2 regions of the Pseudoneobacillus rhizolycopersici genome follow, and region 2 is predicted to be linked to the other one. Evidence: a T-box and tRNA genes for the amino acid it is inferred to sense, from the RefSeq annotation. Region 2 holds a T-box; the other holds one or more tRNA genes.
What was found. A T-box is a leader RNA that pairs with one kind of tRNA and senses whether it is charged. The one in region 2 lies ahead of ACX9YW_RS01490 (tryptophan--tRNA ligase), so its partner is inferred to be a tRNA-Trp.
Positions count from the first base shown of each region.

Region 1 (8,565 bases), on a different contig from region 2:
CAACGTTTCTTGATCGCCTTCGAAAATTTTCGTAGCTAAGTGAATCGCTGAGGCAAAGCCAGTTGCATATTTATATACGTAGAACGGACGATAGAAGTGAGGAATTCTTGACCAGCCGAATTTCACTTCTTCATCAAAAACAACTTCATCGCCGTTGTACTCACGGAATAATGCCTCGTATGTTTTATTAAATGCATCCACATTTAAAGGTAAACCTTGTTCAGCCATTTCATGAGTTCTCTTTTCAAACTCAGCAAACATGACTTGCGTAAAGAAGGTTCCTTTAAACTGATCGATAAAATGGTTTAATAAAGATTTGCGAATGTCTGTGTTAGTTTCTGTTTTTAATAAATAATTAATAAGTAAAACTTCGTTAACTGTAGAAGCGACTTCGGCCACGAAAATCGTGTATCGTGCAGTGATTTGTGGTTGATGCATCGCACTCAGTTTGCTGTGGACCCCGTGACCACATTCATGTGCTAACGTAAATAAACTATCTAAGTCATCCTGATGATTCAATAAAATGTACGGATGCACCCCATATACACCTAGATTATAGGCCCCAGAGCGTTTTCCAGGAGTTTCACGAACATCGATATAGCGATTTTCCTTAAACTCCTTTAAAATGGCAAGGTAATTTTCACCTAACGGGGCGAGTGCTTTTCGCATCGTTTCATAAGCATCGTCGTACGAGATGACTCTTTTGACTCCTTTGACGAGTGGGGTACTTAGATCATATTGTCTTAATTCATCAAGTCCCAACTTTTCCTTGCGAATTTGCGAATAACGATGCATTGGGGCAATATTAGCTTTCGTTGCAGTGATTAGGTTTTCATAGACTTCTTTTGGAACCTTATCACCAAAGAGTGCCTTCTCTAAAGCAGAAGGATAATGGCGAATTTTAGCAATGGTGACATTATTCTTAATTGCCCCAGCAAGAGTCGAAGCAATGGTATTTTTAGCTGCAAGATATGGTTTGTAGTATGCTTTGTAGGCTTCACGGCGCTTTTCGCGATCTTCGTCCTCGATTAATTTTGAATACAGCCCTCTGGTGAGTTCGATTTTTTCACCGTCTTCATTTGTTACCTCGCCAAATTGAATATCTGCATTGTTAATCATCCCGTAAGTATTGCTAGGAACTGCAAGTGCCTCTCCTAGCTGGGAAAGAATCTCTTCTTGCTCTTTACTCAGAACATGCACTTTATAACGGAACGATTCCCAAAGATCATCGGCAAAGTAATCAAGGCCTTTATCCGCAGCTATGTAGCCTTTAAGTGTCTCCTCCTCTAAGCTTAATAAAAATGGCATAAAGAAAGAGGTTGCCGCACTTACCTTGACACTGAGAGCTCTCGCCCGGTCAAGCAATGACTGAGAGGTTGTGTCTCGGGTGTCCTCATCCACCTTAAGCATGCAATAAGCAAACACATGGTTAAAAGTATAGGATAATTCCTCCTGTAGTTTTAAGAATTGAAAAAGGCTCTTTCCATCTTGAATGGCTCCGTCGAATTCTTTCAGTTTTTTAGCCATTTCCTCAACTTTTTGTAAATCCGCTTCCCACTTGTGCACATCAGAATATAAATCCTCTAGGTTCCATTTTTCCGTGATTGGGACCTCAACTCTAGAAGTGTATGTTGTCATGTGGATTCCTCCTTTTTAGTTTATTAAAACGGGCAACATCAAAATTTCATTTAGATGTTCGACGATAAAATCTGGTTGCGTATCACCAGACAATGGTTTACGGCTCCGGTTGAGCCAAACACTCTTGATACCAACTCGGTTGGCTCCAAAGACGTCGCTTGTTAAAGAGTCGCCAACATGGAGAACTTCATCAGCTGATAAACCACTCATCTCAAGGGCATAGTGATACATATCTTGATGAGGTTTATAGACTTTGACATGTTCACTTGTGATGACGCCATCTACTTTTAAATGCAAGAGATTAATCGCTTCGGTTATATCTAAGTGGTCTACATTGGAAAGTATATAAACAGGCAAATGATTATTTTCAAAAAACGCTACTGCATCGGTAAAAATGGTTGGGCTTTTCCAATGGTGAAACATTAATTGAAGTAATTCTTCTTCGTTTGCCTTCGAATTAAACTTCTCCAATGTATTTTTTAAGGAATCGGTACTGACTTGCCTTTGTGATAAAAAGTTTTCACCTTGGCTAAATGTAAGCAATTGATTAAATTCCTTCGTCCAATAATAGCCGATTTCACCTACAGATGCTTTGGTATCAGAATTTTGTTTGATTCTATGACAAATTTCCAGCAATGATTCCTCATTTTCATGTACAACTGTTCCGTAAAAATCTAAAAAGATGGCTTTGATTGGCATTTCTCTCCTTACCTCATTTCCTAAACTGACATGATCTGTCTTAATTTTAAACCTTTTCATGGCCATCTCCCATTAATTTGCTTAAATAAAAAACGCAGTACCCATTTCCTTGAAAGAAATGAACACTGCGTTGGTTATATGCGGTTAAGCGGGTGATGGGAATCGAACCCACAACATCAGCTTGGAAGGCTGAGGTTTTACCACTAAACTACACCCGCATATTCAATTGGCAGGGGCAGTAGGAATCGAACCCACACTGAAGGTTTTGGAGACCTTAGTTCTACCTTTAAACTATGCCCCTATTAGGAAAAACATGACAAAAAAATGGCTCCGCAGGTAGGACTCGAACCTACGACCGTTCGGTTAACAGCCGAATGCTCTACCACTGAGCTACTGCGGAACAATAATATGAAGATATTAATTATATTAATATATATTTTGCCCATTTTTCAATAAAAATTTTTATCTTTTTTTAAAAAAATTAAAATTGCCTAGTCATTCACTAGGCAATTCCATGGGTGAAGGGTTACTCTTTTATCCCTTCAAGCCAGTCTTGGTAACAATTTTTGCATAACGGCTTTTCTAAAAGATCATTTTGATGGACAAAACTTCCAAAGTAATATCCATCTTCAATGGTATCGTTACAATAGAAACATTGTTCATCCATATACAATTCCCCCTTAGAAAGCTTGTTAATAGAATGTGCAACTTTCATGAAATTACGATGGAATTCAATGGAATATAATTTTACAATAAATAATATTTCAGGTTTATTAATTTAGAAAAGTGGGTAAATATTCTTCGCGCATGTTGAGTGAATAAGGGGGAAAATTTTAATATGGGGATTATGACGAAGGAGTTTACCCAAATTAAAGAATTTGTTCAAGAAAATAAACAAAGCTTCGAACAGTCATTATTAAAAGAAGCGGTAAACGTAAAAGATAAGATAAATGAAATTCTCAAGGTAGGCAAAATTGACCTAGTCAATAACGCTCATAATCTCGTTATATATATTATTGATGGCAAGGAGAAAGAATTGCTGTTATTCGCCAAACAAGAAGGAATTGCCTGGGCGACACAGTCCATTCCTCTATCGTTTAAATTGGAATGGATTCAAGCGATTCGAAGAACACTGTGGTCCTTTGTTCATAAGTATAACGAACGATTCCACCGATTTTCAATTGAGGATTTTTTCGTTATGGAAAAGAAGATAAACAATCATATCGACGAGTTTTTAAATACCTTTTTCATTAATTATTCAACCTACAAGGATTCCTTAATTGCAGCGCAACGAAAAATGGTTGAAAATTTGTCTGTTCCCATTATTCCAATTAACAAAAGTATTTGTATCCTACCGCTAATCGGCTCGGTCGATATTTATCGCTCCAATATTCTTGAGGAAAAAGTTTTGACCGAGATTGGTAAATTACGCATTCAAACGCTGATTATGGACCTTTCTGGAATTGCTGAGATGGAAAATGACGTCATTGAACACATCATGAAAATCATTCAAGGGACGGCGTTAATGGGTTGTACCTCGGTGATTACCGGACTACGAGCAGAAGTGGTTCGAAAAATGATCCATATGGGTGTAAAGTTTGATAAAAATGCCAAAACGCTTGGCACGCTGCAGCAAGCTTTAAAGGAGTATTTAATTTTATAGCTCTTTAAAAAAAGACAGCCAAGAAAAATTCTTCGACTGTCTTTTTTAATGAGTTATAGAACCTTATCAAGAAAGTCCTTTGCACGTGTTGTTTTCGGATTAGTAAAGAACTCTTCCGGAGAGCCTTCTTCTAATAGCACGCCACCTTCAAGGAACATGATGCGATCAGCTACTTCACGAGCAAATCCCATTTCATGGGTTACGATTGCCATCGTTATCCCAGATCCGGCAAGGTCCTTCATAACGTTGAGGACTTCTTTAACCATTTCCGGGTCAAGCGCGGATGTTGGTTCATCAAACAACATCAAATTCGGTTCCATTGCTAAAGCACGGGCAATTGCCACACGTTGTTTTTGTCCTCCGGATAGACTATTTGGATAGGCTGCCTCTTTCTCAGATAAGCCGACCTTTGCAAGTAAGTCGCGGGCTTTCTTTTCCGCTACCTCGCGCGATTCCCCTTTTACCTTCATCGGAGCATAAGTTAAGTTCTCTAATACTGTCTTATGAGGAAAAAGGTGAAAATGTTGAAACACCATTCCGATCTGTTGGCGGACATTCATAATATTTGTTTTACGGTCAGTAATATCTTGGCCATCAATCCAGACCTTCCCTTTTGTTGGCTCCTCAAGTAAATTGAGGCAACGTAAAAAGGTCGATTTTCCAGAACCTGAAGGGCCAATAATCGCGACCACTTCACCAGCCGGTATGGCCGTTGAAATATTTTTCAATACCTCATTGTTTCCGAATTGCTTGGAGAGATTTTCTACTTTAATCACTGTATTTCAATCTCCTTTCGACACCCTTACCGATTAAGGTAAGAACCATGACCATCGCCCAATAGATAAAGCCGACAAAAATGAGCGGTTCAAAGTTTCGGTACGTATCAGCACCAACAACCTGGGCACGACGCATTAAATCTAAATAGCTAATTGTCGAAACAATCGCTGACTCTTTTGTTAAAGTGATAAATTCATTCATTAAAGCTGGCAAAATATTTTTTAGCGCTTGTGGAAAGATGATGTCTTTCATCATGAGATGATAAGGAATTCCGAGCGCTTGAGCTGCTTCTAATTGCCCTTTATCAACAGCCTGGATTCCTGCCCGAATGATTTCGGATATATAAGCAGATGAATTTAAACCAAAAGCCAAAATGGCTGATAAAAATGGTGAAATGTCGTATCCCGTTAGTTGCGGAATCGCAAAATAAATAATCATAAGCTGTAAAATCAATGGTGTTCCTCGGAAAATCGAGGTATATGCATCAGCGAACCAATTTAATGGTTTTAGGCGAGAGATTTTAAACAAAGCAAGAATACTACCAAATATAAAACCAAAAATAATCGAGACAATCACAAATTTTAACGTAACCCATATTCCTTCTAGGATAAAAGGAATATAAGGCACCATTTGGCTAAAATCCAAATTCATGCCTTACACCTCACTTCAACTATTTTATTCTTCTTTTAACCATTTTTCTTTTAGTTCTTCTAGTTTACCGTTCTCTTCCATCTTTTTAAGAACATTATTCACTTCTTCTACTAGCTTGCTACCTTTTGGAAAAGCAACCGCCATCCCTGGTGAGCTTGTCGTTGGGTCATCGAATCCAACTAAACCTTGTTCCGCCATATAGCCTTCTGCAACTGTTTTATCCATATAAGCGACATCAATTCGCTTCGTTAAAAGTTCTTGAATTAATACTGCTGCGTTGTCAATTGGTTTTAGCTCAAAATTTACTGTTTCTTGAATCTTTTTGGCACCTTCTTCTTGAATCGTTCCTAATTGAACGCCAAGTTTCTTCCCTTCAATCGCTTCTAATGCTGTAATGTCAGAATCTTTCAGAGTTATAAACATTTCGCCAGAGTGATGATACGGAGTGGAGAAATCAACATTTGCCTTACGTTTTTCGGTAGCTGACATTCCCGCTAAAACCATATCAACACGATTGGTTTGAAGCGCACCAATTAAACCATCAAACTTCATATCTTCAATTTTAAGTTCGTACCCAAGCTCATCAGCAATATAATGAGCTACGTCAATATCAAAGCCTTCAAATTCACCAGCTGGAGTTCTTGATTCAAATGGAGCAAAGTCAGCGGATGTTCCCATTACTAATACCTTTTTATCTGTTGTGCTATCCCTATTTGCTGCATCGTTGCTTTTAGATGTGCCACATGCAGCTAATAAAATTAATGTCAAAATCATCGTCAATGCTAGTAAATTCTTTTTCATTTTGTCTCCTCCTACGAATATATATCGATTAATAGATTTGAATTTTTATTCACTGAAATGAATTTTAACACATGTATATTTTTTTGAATAGGTACTTTATTAAAATAAAAATATTCAGATTATTATTTCTTAAAATAATAAAAAAACAGACTGACTTTTCTAAAACAGTCAGTCTGTTTCCGCTAAATTAATGGGTTACCTGCAGTTGGAGAAATGTTCGGGTCACCGCCTGGCTGGATCATCGTACTAATCATTTCCAATTCAGCCAAATCGACATTCAACACACTTGCCGTTTCATCTCTTTCATCATTATTCTTGGTCTTCTCATTTTCCTTTACCATTTTGCACCACCTTTTCAAAAGTAGTGTTTGAAAAGGCTTCTTTTTTATACACGAGAATGTTTAAACTCTTCCTTAATTTGCTGTAGAAGTTCCTTATTTGTTAAAATTTCATATCCCGTCAACGCCATTGCCTTAGCGCCTAGCATCATCGCTTCACGCGCTTGTTCACTCATCGCAGCTTCCCGGAATTCGTGGGTATGGCAGGCATATGCCTCGTTGCAAATTTTAATATAAGGATGAATCGACGGCACATGCTGACTGACATTGCCCATATCTAGCGATCCAGATCCATCACGGTCAGTATGGATTTCTTCAGTTGGCACGCCAAGGGCGATGAGTTCTTTGGTAAACGCCTCTGATAAGTGGTTATTCGTAATCATGTCATCGTAAGAAAATTCATAGTTTGAAATTTTTACTGTAGCGCCAGTTTGTAATGCAGCACCTTCCGCACAACGTTTTACTTTTTCAACCAATTCATTTAAATAATCACGTTTGCCAGCTCTAACATAAAATTGCGCGACTGCATAGTCAGGTACGACATTGGCTGCTTTTCCGCCTTCAGTGATAATTCCATGAATTCTTGCATCAGACTTGATATGCTGTCGTAATGCATTGATGCTGTTGAAGGTTTGCAGAACGGCATCTAATGCATTAATCCCTAAGTGTGGACTTGCTGCCGCATGCGATGACTTTCCAAAGAATTCAAATTGAATCGCGTCCATTGCTAATGAAGAGCCGCTTTTCAAATAACGATCGAGTGGGTGAACCATCATCGCTACATCAACTCCGTTGAAAATGCCCTCCTCAGCCATCGTCACCTTCCCGCCCTTTGTTTCTTCCGCTGGAGTTCCAAAAACAATTACTTTCCCGCCAGTTTCCCGGATCACTTTGCTTAGTCCAATTCCAGCAGCAATCCCCATTGTACCAATTAGATTGTGGCCACAAGCATGTCCAACTTCAGGTAGCGCATCATATTCAGCCATAAAACCAATCACTGGCCCTTCTTTCCCACTATCATATGTAGCTGCGAAAGCGGTTGGTAGATTGCAAGTACCAATTTCAATACTGAAGTCGTGCTTTTTTAGTGTTTCTGTTAGAATCGCACAAGCTTTAAATTCCTCGTGGCCAAGCTCCGGATTTTCCCCGATATAAATACTAATATTATAAAAATCGTCGCGAAAGCGCTCGATCTCATCGATAATTCTCTGTTTCATAGATCTATCTCCCTTCAGTTTTACTTAATAATCATACACCTAAATGTTTATTTATTAAATAGTAAATTTAGTTTTGACATATTTGTGAAATAGCTCACAAAATAATTTCCATATGCTATACTAAACATGTGAAAAGATTCACAATAATTAACACGCAAGCAAAATTTCATCAATTCATTAACCATTTAGGAGGGAACGCTTGTGTTTAACTTTATCTATTATGAATTTAGAAACTGGTGGTTAGGTGAGACTGTGGATATGATGGATGAGTTTCAACGTATGGAATCGCAGCATACCCGAGTTCACTATGATGATGATATATACGAAGTGATTAGAATCATTCATTAAACTATTAATAAGAGAAGCAATCGTCAAAATAACGAGCGCTTCTCTTTTTTTACCCTAATTTTCATTCAGATAGGCCCAAGCATACTGTGCATATAACTCTGCACCAGTTGCTAATGCCTCTTCATCGATGTTGAATTTTCCATGATGGTGGGCCCACTCAGTATCTTTATTAGGATTGCCACTTCCTACAAGGGCGAAGCTACCCGGGGCTTCATCTAGATAAAAACTAAAGTCCTCCCCACCCATTGTCGGCTTTTCATGGTAGATGACGTCCTTCCCGAAGGCTTCTAAAGCCACTTTTTGAACAAGCAAAGCACTAGATTCATCGTTCAGAACAGCCTGTGTTCCACGAATGTATTCAACTTTAACCGTTGCACCATACATTGCCGCAACATTTTCAGCATAATGATGTAACTGAGTTTCAATATGTTCT
Region 1 is NZ_JBTOOE010000015.1:12,401-20,965, forward strand. Features, by position in the region: gene pepF (oligoendopeptidase F) at 1-1,638, opposite strand, end outside; gene ACX9YW_RS15010 (HAD family hydrolase) at 1,654-2,397, opposite strand; tRNA gene ACX9YW_RS15015 (tRNA-Gly) at 2,485-2,555, opposite strand; tRNA gene ACX9YW_RS15020 (tRNA-Trp) at 2,565-2,638, opposite strand; tRNA gene ACX9YW_RS15025 (tRNA-Asn) at 2,663-2,737, opposite strand; gene ACX9YW_RS15030 (hypothetical protein) at 2,864-3,004, opposite strand; gene ACX9YW_RS15035 (STAS domain-containing protein) at 3,176-4,000, shown strand; gene ACX9YW_RS15040 (amino acid ABC transporter ATP-binding protein) at 4,054-4,776, opposite strand; gene ACX9YW_RS15045 (amino acid ABC transporter permease) at 4,769-5,428, opposite strand; gene ACX9YW_RS15050 (ABC transporter substrate-binding protein) at 5,453-6,229, opposite strand; gene ACX9YW_RS15055 (hypothetical protein) at 6,412-6,570, opposite strand; gene ACX9YW_RS15060 (M20 family metallopeptidase) at 6,615-7,784, opposite strand; gene ACX9YW_RS15065 (hypothetical protein) at 7,986-8,132, shown strand; gene ACX9YW_RS15070 (M20 family metallopeptidase) at 8,187-8,565, opposite strand, start outside.
Region 1: it encodes a tRNA-Trp, which carries the amino acid that the T-box ahead of ACX9YW_RS01490 (tryptophan--tRNA ligase) is inferred to sense. The anticodon was not compared.

Region 2 (8,565 bases):
TATTAATATTAATTGGTGTTGGTCTTATTCAAATGGAAAAGGCTAGTACATTTTCTTGGAGGGGCATCCTCTTTGGGGTTCTCCCCGTGTTGTTGGCTGCATTTGCTTACCCATTAGGAAATCGAAAAATGATGGAGATTTGTGGTGGCCGATTAGACACATTCCAACGGGTGTTTGGGATGACTCTAGCTTCCCTGCCGTTTTGGCTTATCGTCAGTGGGGTCGGTCTTGCTCAGGTGGGTTTACCTTCAAGTGATCAAGTGCTTCAATCCTTTATAGTTGCCGTTAGTTCAGGTGTCATTGCCACGACCTTATTTTTTATTGCAACGGATCGTGTGAAGAGTCACCAAGGCAGATTAGCAGCTGTCGAAGCCACACAGTCAGCGCAGGTGCTTTTCGTTATGCTAGGGGAAGTGCTTTTATTTTCTGCACCAATACCAAATGGAATTTCCATAGTCGGGTTAATCGTAATCGTTGTTGGCATGCTTCTGCATAGCTACTTTTCTAAAAAAATGGCAAAACCTAACTCAAAATTAGTGATATCTAAGCAAATACAAGTTTCAGACCGTCAATCATAATCGAGATGTAGAGTATTATTCCCAAACTCTACTAAACGCCATAAGTTTGGGAATGACTTTGCTCATTTTATTCCCAAACTTTCCCGAACGTCATGAGTTTGAGAATGACTTTGCCTATGTTATTCCCAAACTTTCCTTAACGCCCTGTGTTTGGAGATGACTTTGCCTATGTTATTCCCAAACTTTCCTTAATGCCCTGTGTTTGAGAATGACTTTGCCCATGTTATTCCCAAACTTTCCTTAACGCCCTGTGTTTGGGAATGACTTTGACTATGTTATCCCCAAACTTTCCTTAACGCCCTGTGTTTGGGAATGACTTTGACTATGTTATTCCCAAACTTTCCTTAACGCCCTGTGTTTGGGAATGACTTTGACTATATTATTCCCAAACTTTCCTTAACGCCCTGTGTTTGGGAATGACATTAACGTTGTGATTCCCAATCCCCGCCCAACGACATGATTCTTGGCATTATCCCGATGAATTATTACTTATAAACCTTTTGTCCTTCCCATTCCTCTCTCAATATCCCCATTCGAATCGAGTCATAATACTCCCCGTTATAATATCTACACTTTCTCATTCGGCCCTCTAATTGCATACCTAGCTTTTCCGCACATCTCATCATCCTTGGATTTCCCGACCATGTCGTTAATCCAACTCTTGCAATCTCGAACTGCTGGAACAAATAATCAATCCATAATGATAGGGCTTCTGTTCCATACCCTCCGCTCCAGTGATCTGATGAAAAGATTACAATCCCAACTTCCAGCCATCTAGTTGGCTGATATTCCCAGTAATAGGTTACATCCCCGATGATTTCACCATTCACTTCAATTACCATCATCGATGGAACATCCGGTTTATTAATTTTCTTTTCCATCGACTCTTGAAACTTTTCGAGACTAATAGGTTCATGTGGAAAATAGGGTGCATCGAACTTTTTCCACTCAGGATTTTCCTTACCATATATAAGGTCATAAAGTTTTGGAATATCCTCCAAATTTGGTTTTTCAAACTAACTCTGTTCCCCGTTAAAATGATTCTCATAAACTGTCATTACCCCCATATTTCTTCAATGCTAGATTCACTGCTTCCAATGCATGAATTTCTGTTGTATCAAATAATGGCACGCTAGAATCCTCCTGATTAACCAATAGCCCAATTTCTGAACAGCCTAAAATAATCCCTTCGGCCCCTGCCTCTACAAGTTGATTGATGACCTTTCGAAAATAACCTCTCGAAGATTCGTCCATTATTCCTAAACAAAGTTCATGATAAATAACCTTATTTACCAACTCCCGTTCAAGAGTATCTGGTATCAATACTTTGATACCATTAGACTCTATACGAGATTTATAGAAATCCTCTTCCATCGTATATCTAGTACCAAGAAGTCCCACCTTTTTGATCGTTAATTTTTTGATTCTATTAGCTGTCGCATCTGCAATATGTAAAACAGGTATGTTGATTTTTTCCTCGATATCACCAACAACCTTATGCATCGTATTCGTACAAATAATAATAAAGTCGGCCCCTGCCCTTTCTAATGACAAAGCAACCTCAGCTAACCGATTACCAGCCCGCTCCCATTCACCATTAGCCTGATAACGCTCGATTTCATCAAAGTCCACACTATAGAGTAGACATTTCGCTGAATGCAAACCACCTAATCTCTTTTTTACTTCCTCATTAATTATTCGATAATACAGTGCTGAAGATTCCCAACTCATTCCACCAATTAAACCTATCGTTTTCATAAAACTCCTCCTCATCTACCTTAGATAAAACATAACGTAAAATGAATTTCTCCTTAAAATTTCCAAATATAAGTGATCGTTTCAGCTTGAATTTGTATCATTAGCTTAAATAAATTGCTCATCTTACCTCTTTGATAGTAATGTTATTGGACATTTTTACTTTAAATCCTTTTATTCACTCTATATTTTCTTGGATAGAGAATCAGTAATGCTTGTACAACCGAAAAAAGCAAACAGAGACAAGGAATATATGCACTTGTCTCTTTATTAACTTTTTAAATTCATTGTATTAAATTGACGATTCCCCACTGGTTGAACCTTCATCATGCATAACAAGGCAAAGACCATACTTATGGCCGCTGCAAAAAATAAAGCGCCAAATCCCCAAAAATCAATGAAAAGTCCAAGTACTGGTGGCGAGGAAATAGCCGACAAAGAAGACACCAAATAATACAGTCCTGTTCGTGTCCCAAAGCTATGTTCGCTTCCGGTAGCGATAATAAATGGATAGGCATTTATATTGATTCCCGCCCAAAACATTCCTCCAATCAAAAGAAATAGCCTTAATGTAACTACTGATTCGACCCAATATAAACCAATAAAAACAAACACAAGACCAATAATTCCAATAATAATGATTTTCTTCTCACCGAATCTTGCCCCTAATAAACCACTAGGAATAGCAAACAGAACAAAGCTAAGTGAAAAAAATGCTAATGAAAAGGCCGATGCACTTCTCGACAGACCTAACTCATTTACGCCATACAAAGTAAAAAGTGCCTCCATACCTTGGATAGCGACAAACCAAAAAAAGATTGCAGCTAATAGGAAAATAGTTGGGGAATTTAGTTCCTGTTTATAATTGTAAACCGGATTTTCAGGAACCGATTGAGGAATAGTATCGCGACGTTCATTAATATTTTTATAAATAACCAATAATGCTACAAGAAAAGTTGCAGAAACCACTAAAAAAGGTAAGGCTTCCTTTACATAAAATAAGTAAGAGCCAATACTAAACGCTAAAATCCCACCACAGCCACCCATAAAATTAATGACACCGTTTGCTTTTGTTCGCTTAGGTTCAGGTGTGATATCGGGCATTAACGCAATGGTGGGAGAACGAAAAATTGCCATCGAAAGGTTCATACACATCATGAAAATAATTAAGGTTATTAGACTTGTATGAAAAGGAATTAGTGCAAAAAATAAAGCAGCAAGTGGAATTCCAACAATCAAATAAGGCATTCTACGTCCAAATCTAGTATTGGTTCGATCACTGCGATTTCCGATGTACGGCTGAAGAAATAAGGCAAAATAGTTGTCAATCGTCATTAAAAATCCAATTAAGGCAGTGCTTTGGAGATAATCATTAAGAAAAAAAGGCACAAATCCGTTATACAAGGCCCAACCGATACTAATACTGAAGAAACCAAATCCTAGTAGCCAAGTTTTTTTCATCACAACCTCCTTTAGATGTAAAAAAAGAAGCGCTACTATTTTATGCCAACAATCAGTTCTTTTTGCCTGTTCTAATTGAATTTAAAAACCTTTTCCTTTACAAATCCAGCATCAATCGAATCATATCTCTACAGGGAATCTCATTTTCAATGATTTCCTCTTGGTAATTACGGATAAAAAAGTCCAAATCGACCCCAACAATCCGAAATCCACATTTTTGATAAAGCGCTAATTGGCCAATACTCGAATTTCCCGTACCTAGTTCTATCGTTTTGTAACCTAAATCCTTCGCTATTTGTATAGCTTTTAATACTAATTGCTTGCCAACGCCAAAACCTTGATGACTTTCAGATACCGCTACATTAACCAAATCAACAGTTAAAGGTTTTGTTGGCAACAAAACAAATACACCAATTACCTCATTATGTAATTTGGCAACATAACAATCTCCTCTTCTAATATAGTCCTCAATATGATTTCGAGAGGGATCTGCTAACAACAATAAATTCATTGGGGGATATTCATGTTTACTTAGTTTTCTGATTTCCATATTAAATCTCTCCAAATAGTGCTGTCATTTTTTTATATTCAATACCTCGCCACATTGTTTAATTGGAGAACCCAAATCTATAATATGACGAATACAACCTATGAAAAGTTTCAATTTTTACCAACTCACTTAGTCCATTAACATGTTCTTGCTAAAACATATTAAATAATGTGAAACTTTCTAAAATGATAAACGTAGATAATAGCGAATCCATTTATAGGAGTGATACCATGAGCAATAAGGGTTGTATAAAGTGTGGTCATCAAGATACAGGAACAAAGGAAGTTGCTATGACAGGAACAGGTTTGTCCAAAATGTTCGATATCCAACACAATACATTTATTGTCGTATTTTGTAAGAACTGCGGGTACTCCGAATTTTATAATAAAAAAACATCAACAGCTTCCAACATAATTGACCTGTTTTTTGGAGGCTAATCTTAATCTGTTCTCCAGGAATGAGAACGCATTTTAGTATTCATTATTAATATTGATGCATTAAACCTTCATTTTTACCCCACCTTATTAATGGGGGTGATATGAATGACCGAAAATAATCCAATTAAATACACTGGAAACGTATTAGATCAACGAAACAACCTAACCGGTCCTGATGATTCAGGTAAGGTAGACTACCCAAAACCGCCAAAACATGTCTCGATAAAAACATCAACCGAAAAGCAATAGTAAGATGGCTGCCATAATAGCAGCCATCTTTATTCTGGAATGACTTTAAAGCCACCTTTCGAAATCATTTTAAAATCCCTTTTAGATTGAATATCAGGTTTTTTATGCTTATGATCTACACATGAAACCCAATCTTTCGCTTTATCTCCCTTAAAAACGGAACGGTCATTTCCCTTGCCTTTTCAGCACCATCTAATAAAGTCTTATCCAATTGTTCTGGAGAAGCTATTAACTCCATATATTTTTGACGAGGTTCCTCAATAAAACGATCTATGACAACAAACAATTCCTTCTTAACCTCTCCCCAACCAATTCCACTCATATACTGCCGCCTCATACCTTCAACCTCCAGCGGAGTAGCAAACTCCTTATACAAAGTAAACAAAGTCGAGGAATCAGGGTCTTTTGGTGCTTCTGGTGGTAAGGAATCGGTTTTAATTTTATTGATTAACTTTTGCAAATTACCTGGCTCTTCGAATAAAGGAATCGTATTCTTATAACTCTTACTCATTTTCCTACCATCCAACCCAGGTAATACAGCTGTTTCTTCTTGAACCTGAAAATTAGGCAGTTTAAAGGTTTCTCCATAATGATGATTAAAGCTTTCCGCAATATCCCTTGCAATTTCAACATGCTGAATTTGGTCTTTACCAACTGGTACTAGATCCGATTTAAACATTAAAATGTCCGCTGCCATTAAAATCGGGTAAGTGAAAATTCCCATATTCACTCCAAAATCCAAATCGCGATTCATTTCACGATTCGTGTCAATCAAAGCCTTATAGGCATGGGCTCGATTCATTAGTCCCTTCGATGAAAAACATGCCAGGATCCAATTTAATTCAAAAATCTCAGGTATGTCAGATTGCCGATAAAAAATCACCTTAGAAGGATCAAGGCCAAGTGCTAACCAAGTTGCCGCAATTCCATAGGAAAGTTCCCTAAATTCTGCTGCATTATGAATTTTTGTTAATCCATGAAAATCAGCCACAAAGTAAACGGATTGGTAATCTGGTACCTTTGCTAGTTCCAGTGCAGGTTTAATCGCTCCAATGTAGTTCCCCAAGTGAATCTGTCCTGTCGGCTTGATTCCTGTTAAAATAATTTTTTCCATTAAAGATCCCTCCTTGTTATGCAAACACAAAAAGGGCTACTCATCCCTAACAAAAAGGACGAGTAACCCGTGGTGCCACCTTTATTCGTTTACATATGTAAACGCACTTTTTGTACGGAGGCTAACGCCTCGATACATCGCCCCTTTTAACGGTGAGACATTCCGCTAAACCTACTTTTTGTGTTCAGTCTAGAAGCTCCGAAGCCCATTCAACGATTTCCCCATGCTGATTCTCACCAACCACCAGCTCTCTGAAATGTTCCAAACCGCCTACTCTTCTTCATCATTGCAAATTTATATATCTTCAATAGTAAAATATGGATATTCAATCGTCAATAGATAAATTCAACAAATTTATCTATGCCCCTCCATTTAGTTGAAGCTTGTTTTTTGTTAATATATGGGTAGAGGAGGTGGCGGTTATGCTTCATCACGTTGAAATATATGTTTCAAATTTAGAGAAGTCTGTTCTTTTTTGGGATTGGTTATTAACGGAATTAGGATACGAACTTTACCAAAAATGGGATAAAGGTCGCAGCTGGAAATATGAAAAAACGTATCTAGTGTTTGTCCAAGCTGAAGAACGGTTTCTAGACATTCCCTATCATCGTTGTCGGGTTGGACTTAATCATCTCGCATTTCATGCAAAAACACGGGAACAAGTTGATGAGCTAACTAAAAAGCTTATTGATAAGGATGTTCGAGTTCTCTATCAAGATAAACATCCTTTTGCAGGAGGCCCCGATTACTACGCAGTCTTTTTTGAGGATCCAGACCGAATAAAAGTTGAACTAGTTGCACCAATTTAAAAAAGCGGCTTATCGGCCGCTTTTTCTCTTTTTCAAAAAGTGTATTATGGTTCCGCCAATGGTGGCACCAATCGTCATCGCTCCTAAAATCATCCCATAGACGATTTCACCTAGAACCGCCATCTCAGGTGCCGGAAATAACAAGATTTTGATTCCTATCATAATCATCGCTAAAAAAAATACGATTGCTGGAACCCATTTTGCCCATTCCGACTTCAGTTTTATAAAAAGAAAGGTGGCGCATAAACCAATTAAAAAAACAAAAAAGAAATACATATCATTTCATCCCCTCGAAAGAATATCATGCTGTCTTATATCATTAGACGAAATATTATAGAAGGTGTTACGATGGAAAATAAAAATAAAACAGAGAGGTCCTCCTCTCCGTTAAAAATACACTACCTTTTATTTTTTTCCTTTATTTCTCGCTTTATGTTCTGGACTATTGTTTCAAATTGGCTGGCATCATTTTTAGCAATTACTACATTGCCATAACGAACACTCTCATAAGCATTGAACAGGGCTTTATTTTCAGGAAACCCTACTCGGGCGAACCATTCTTGAATCGTTTCATGCTGATATCTGCCTAGGTGATACTTACTGGCGAAATGGTCAAGTTGATAGATTAAACGGCGCAAATACTCTTGTGGTGTAGGTTCTGCAAATAAACTCCTTCTTTTCCGGGTTTTTGATAAAATTGGAATATGCTGCAACGGAATCGCATTCTCATCAGGTTTCTCATCAACAATTTTTGATTTCTTACGAACAATTAACCAAGCCACTAAGAGAACCACTGCTATTAAGGCAACCCAGACCCAAGGTGGTATGGAATCAACCGGATTAATACTGTCAAAGGTATCTTCTTTATCCGGAAGCTCAACCTGCTCAAATTCATCATCTTCTGGTGGTGCTTTTGGTCTTAGCCGTAGCACAATTCCCTCAACTAAATAGAAGAATGGACTTCCAATCATCATCGCGATTATCGCAATTCCTGCAAATATTTTATAAAAAGCCCACTTCACAAATGGGATGCAGAAAGCCAATATTACTGTAAGTACAGCAGAAATCCCTAGAACACTTGCTAAACCAGACGCATCCTTAGCACCATTGTTTTCCCCCATTTGTTGGAGAAATCTACCGATACTAAATAGAATTGTAAAGACAATGACTAAAGCGAAAAAGAAATCCATGTGAGGATATCTGAACATCCATCCAATAAAAAAGATCGCTACACTACTAGAATAAAAGATTATGGCAAAATTGGCTCGCTCTTCTCTCCATAAACTAGAGTCCTTAATAAAAGCCCCCATCCGAAAATATAAAAATATCACACTTATAAGAACGGACATAATGCTAAATCCAAGGAAATAAGCAGCAGCGCTTAACAAAACAGCACCAACAAAAGGAATCGTATTGCCGACAATCTTTTGTTTTAACGCAAAATACAGAAGCAAATTTCCACCTATCATTATTGCTATAATAGGTAGAATTGGCGGAATCGTGCCTGCTCTTGTATAAAAAATACAGACCAAAAAATATAAATAAACGCATTCTAACATGAAAAAATAGGCTGGTTGAAGTCGTTGTATCATTTTAATAATCACCTAATTTC
Region 2 is NZ_JBTOOE010000001.1:274,558-283,122, forward strand. Features, by position in the region: gene ACX9YW_RS01455 (DMT family transporter) at 1-578, shown strand, start outside; partial or broken gene ACX9YW_RS01460 (GNAT family N-acetyltransferase) at 1,064-1,626, opposite strand; gene ACX9YW_RS01465 (aspartate/glutamate racemase family protein) at 1,623-2,336, opposite strand; gene ACX9YW_RS01470 (SLC45 family MFS transporter) at 2,604-3,794, opposite strand; gene ACX9YW_RS01475 (GNAT family N-acetyltransferase) at 3,892-4,344, opposite strand; gene ACX9YW_RS01480 (zinc ribbon domain-containing protein) at 4,575-4,781, shown strand; gene ACX9YW_RS01485 (hypothetical protein) at 4,887-5,030, shown strand; gene ACX9YW_RS01490 (tryptophan--tRNA ligase) at 5,146-6,144, opposite strand; T-box leader at 6,196-6,440, opposite strand; gene ACX9YW_RS01495 (VOC family protein) at 6,567-6,953, shown strand; gene ACX9YW_RS01500 (hypothetical protein) at 6,963-7,229, opposite strand; gene ACX9YW_RS01505 (hypothetical protein) at 7,352-8,545, opposite strand.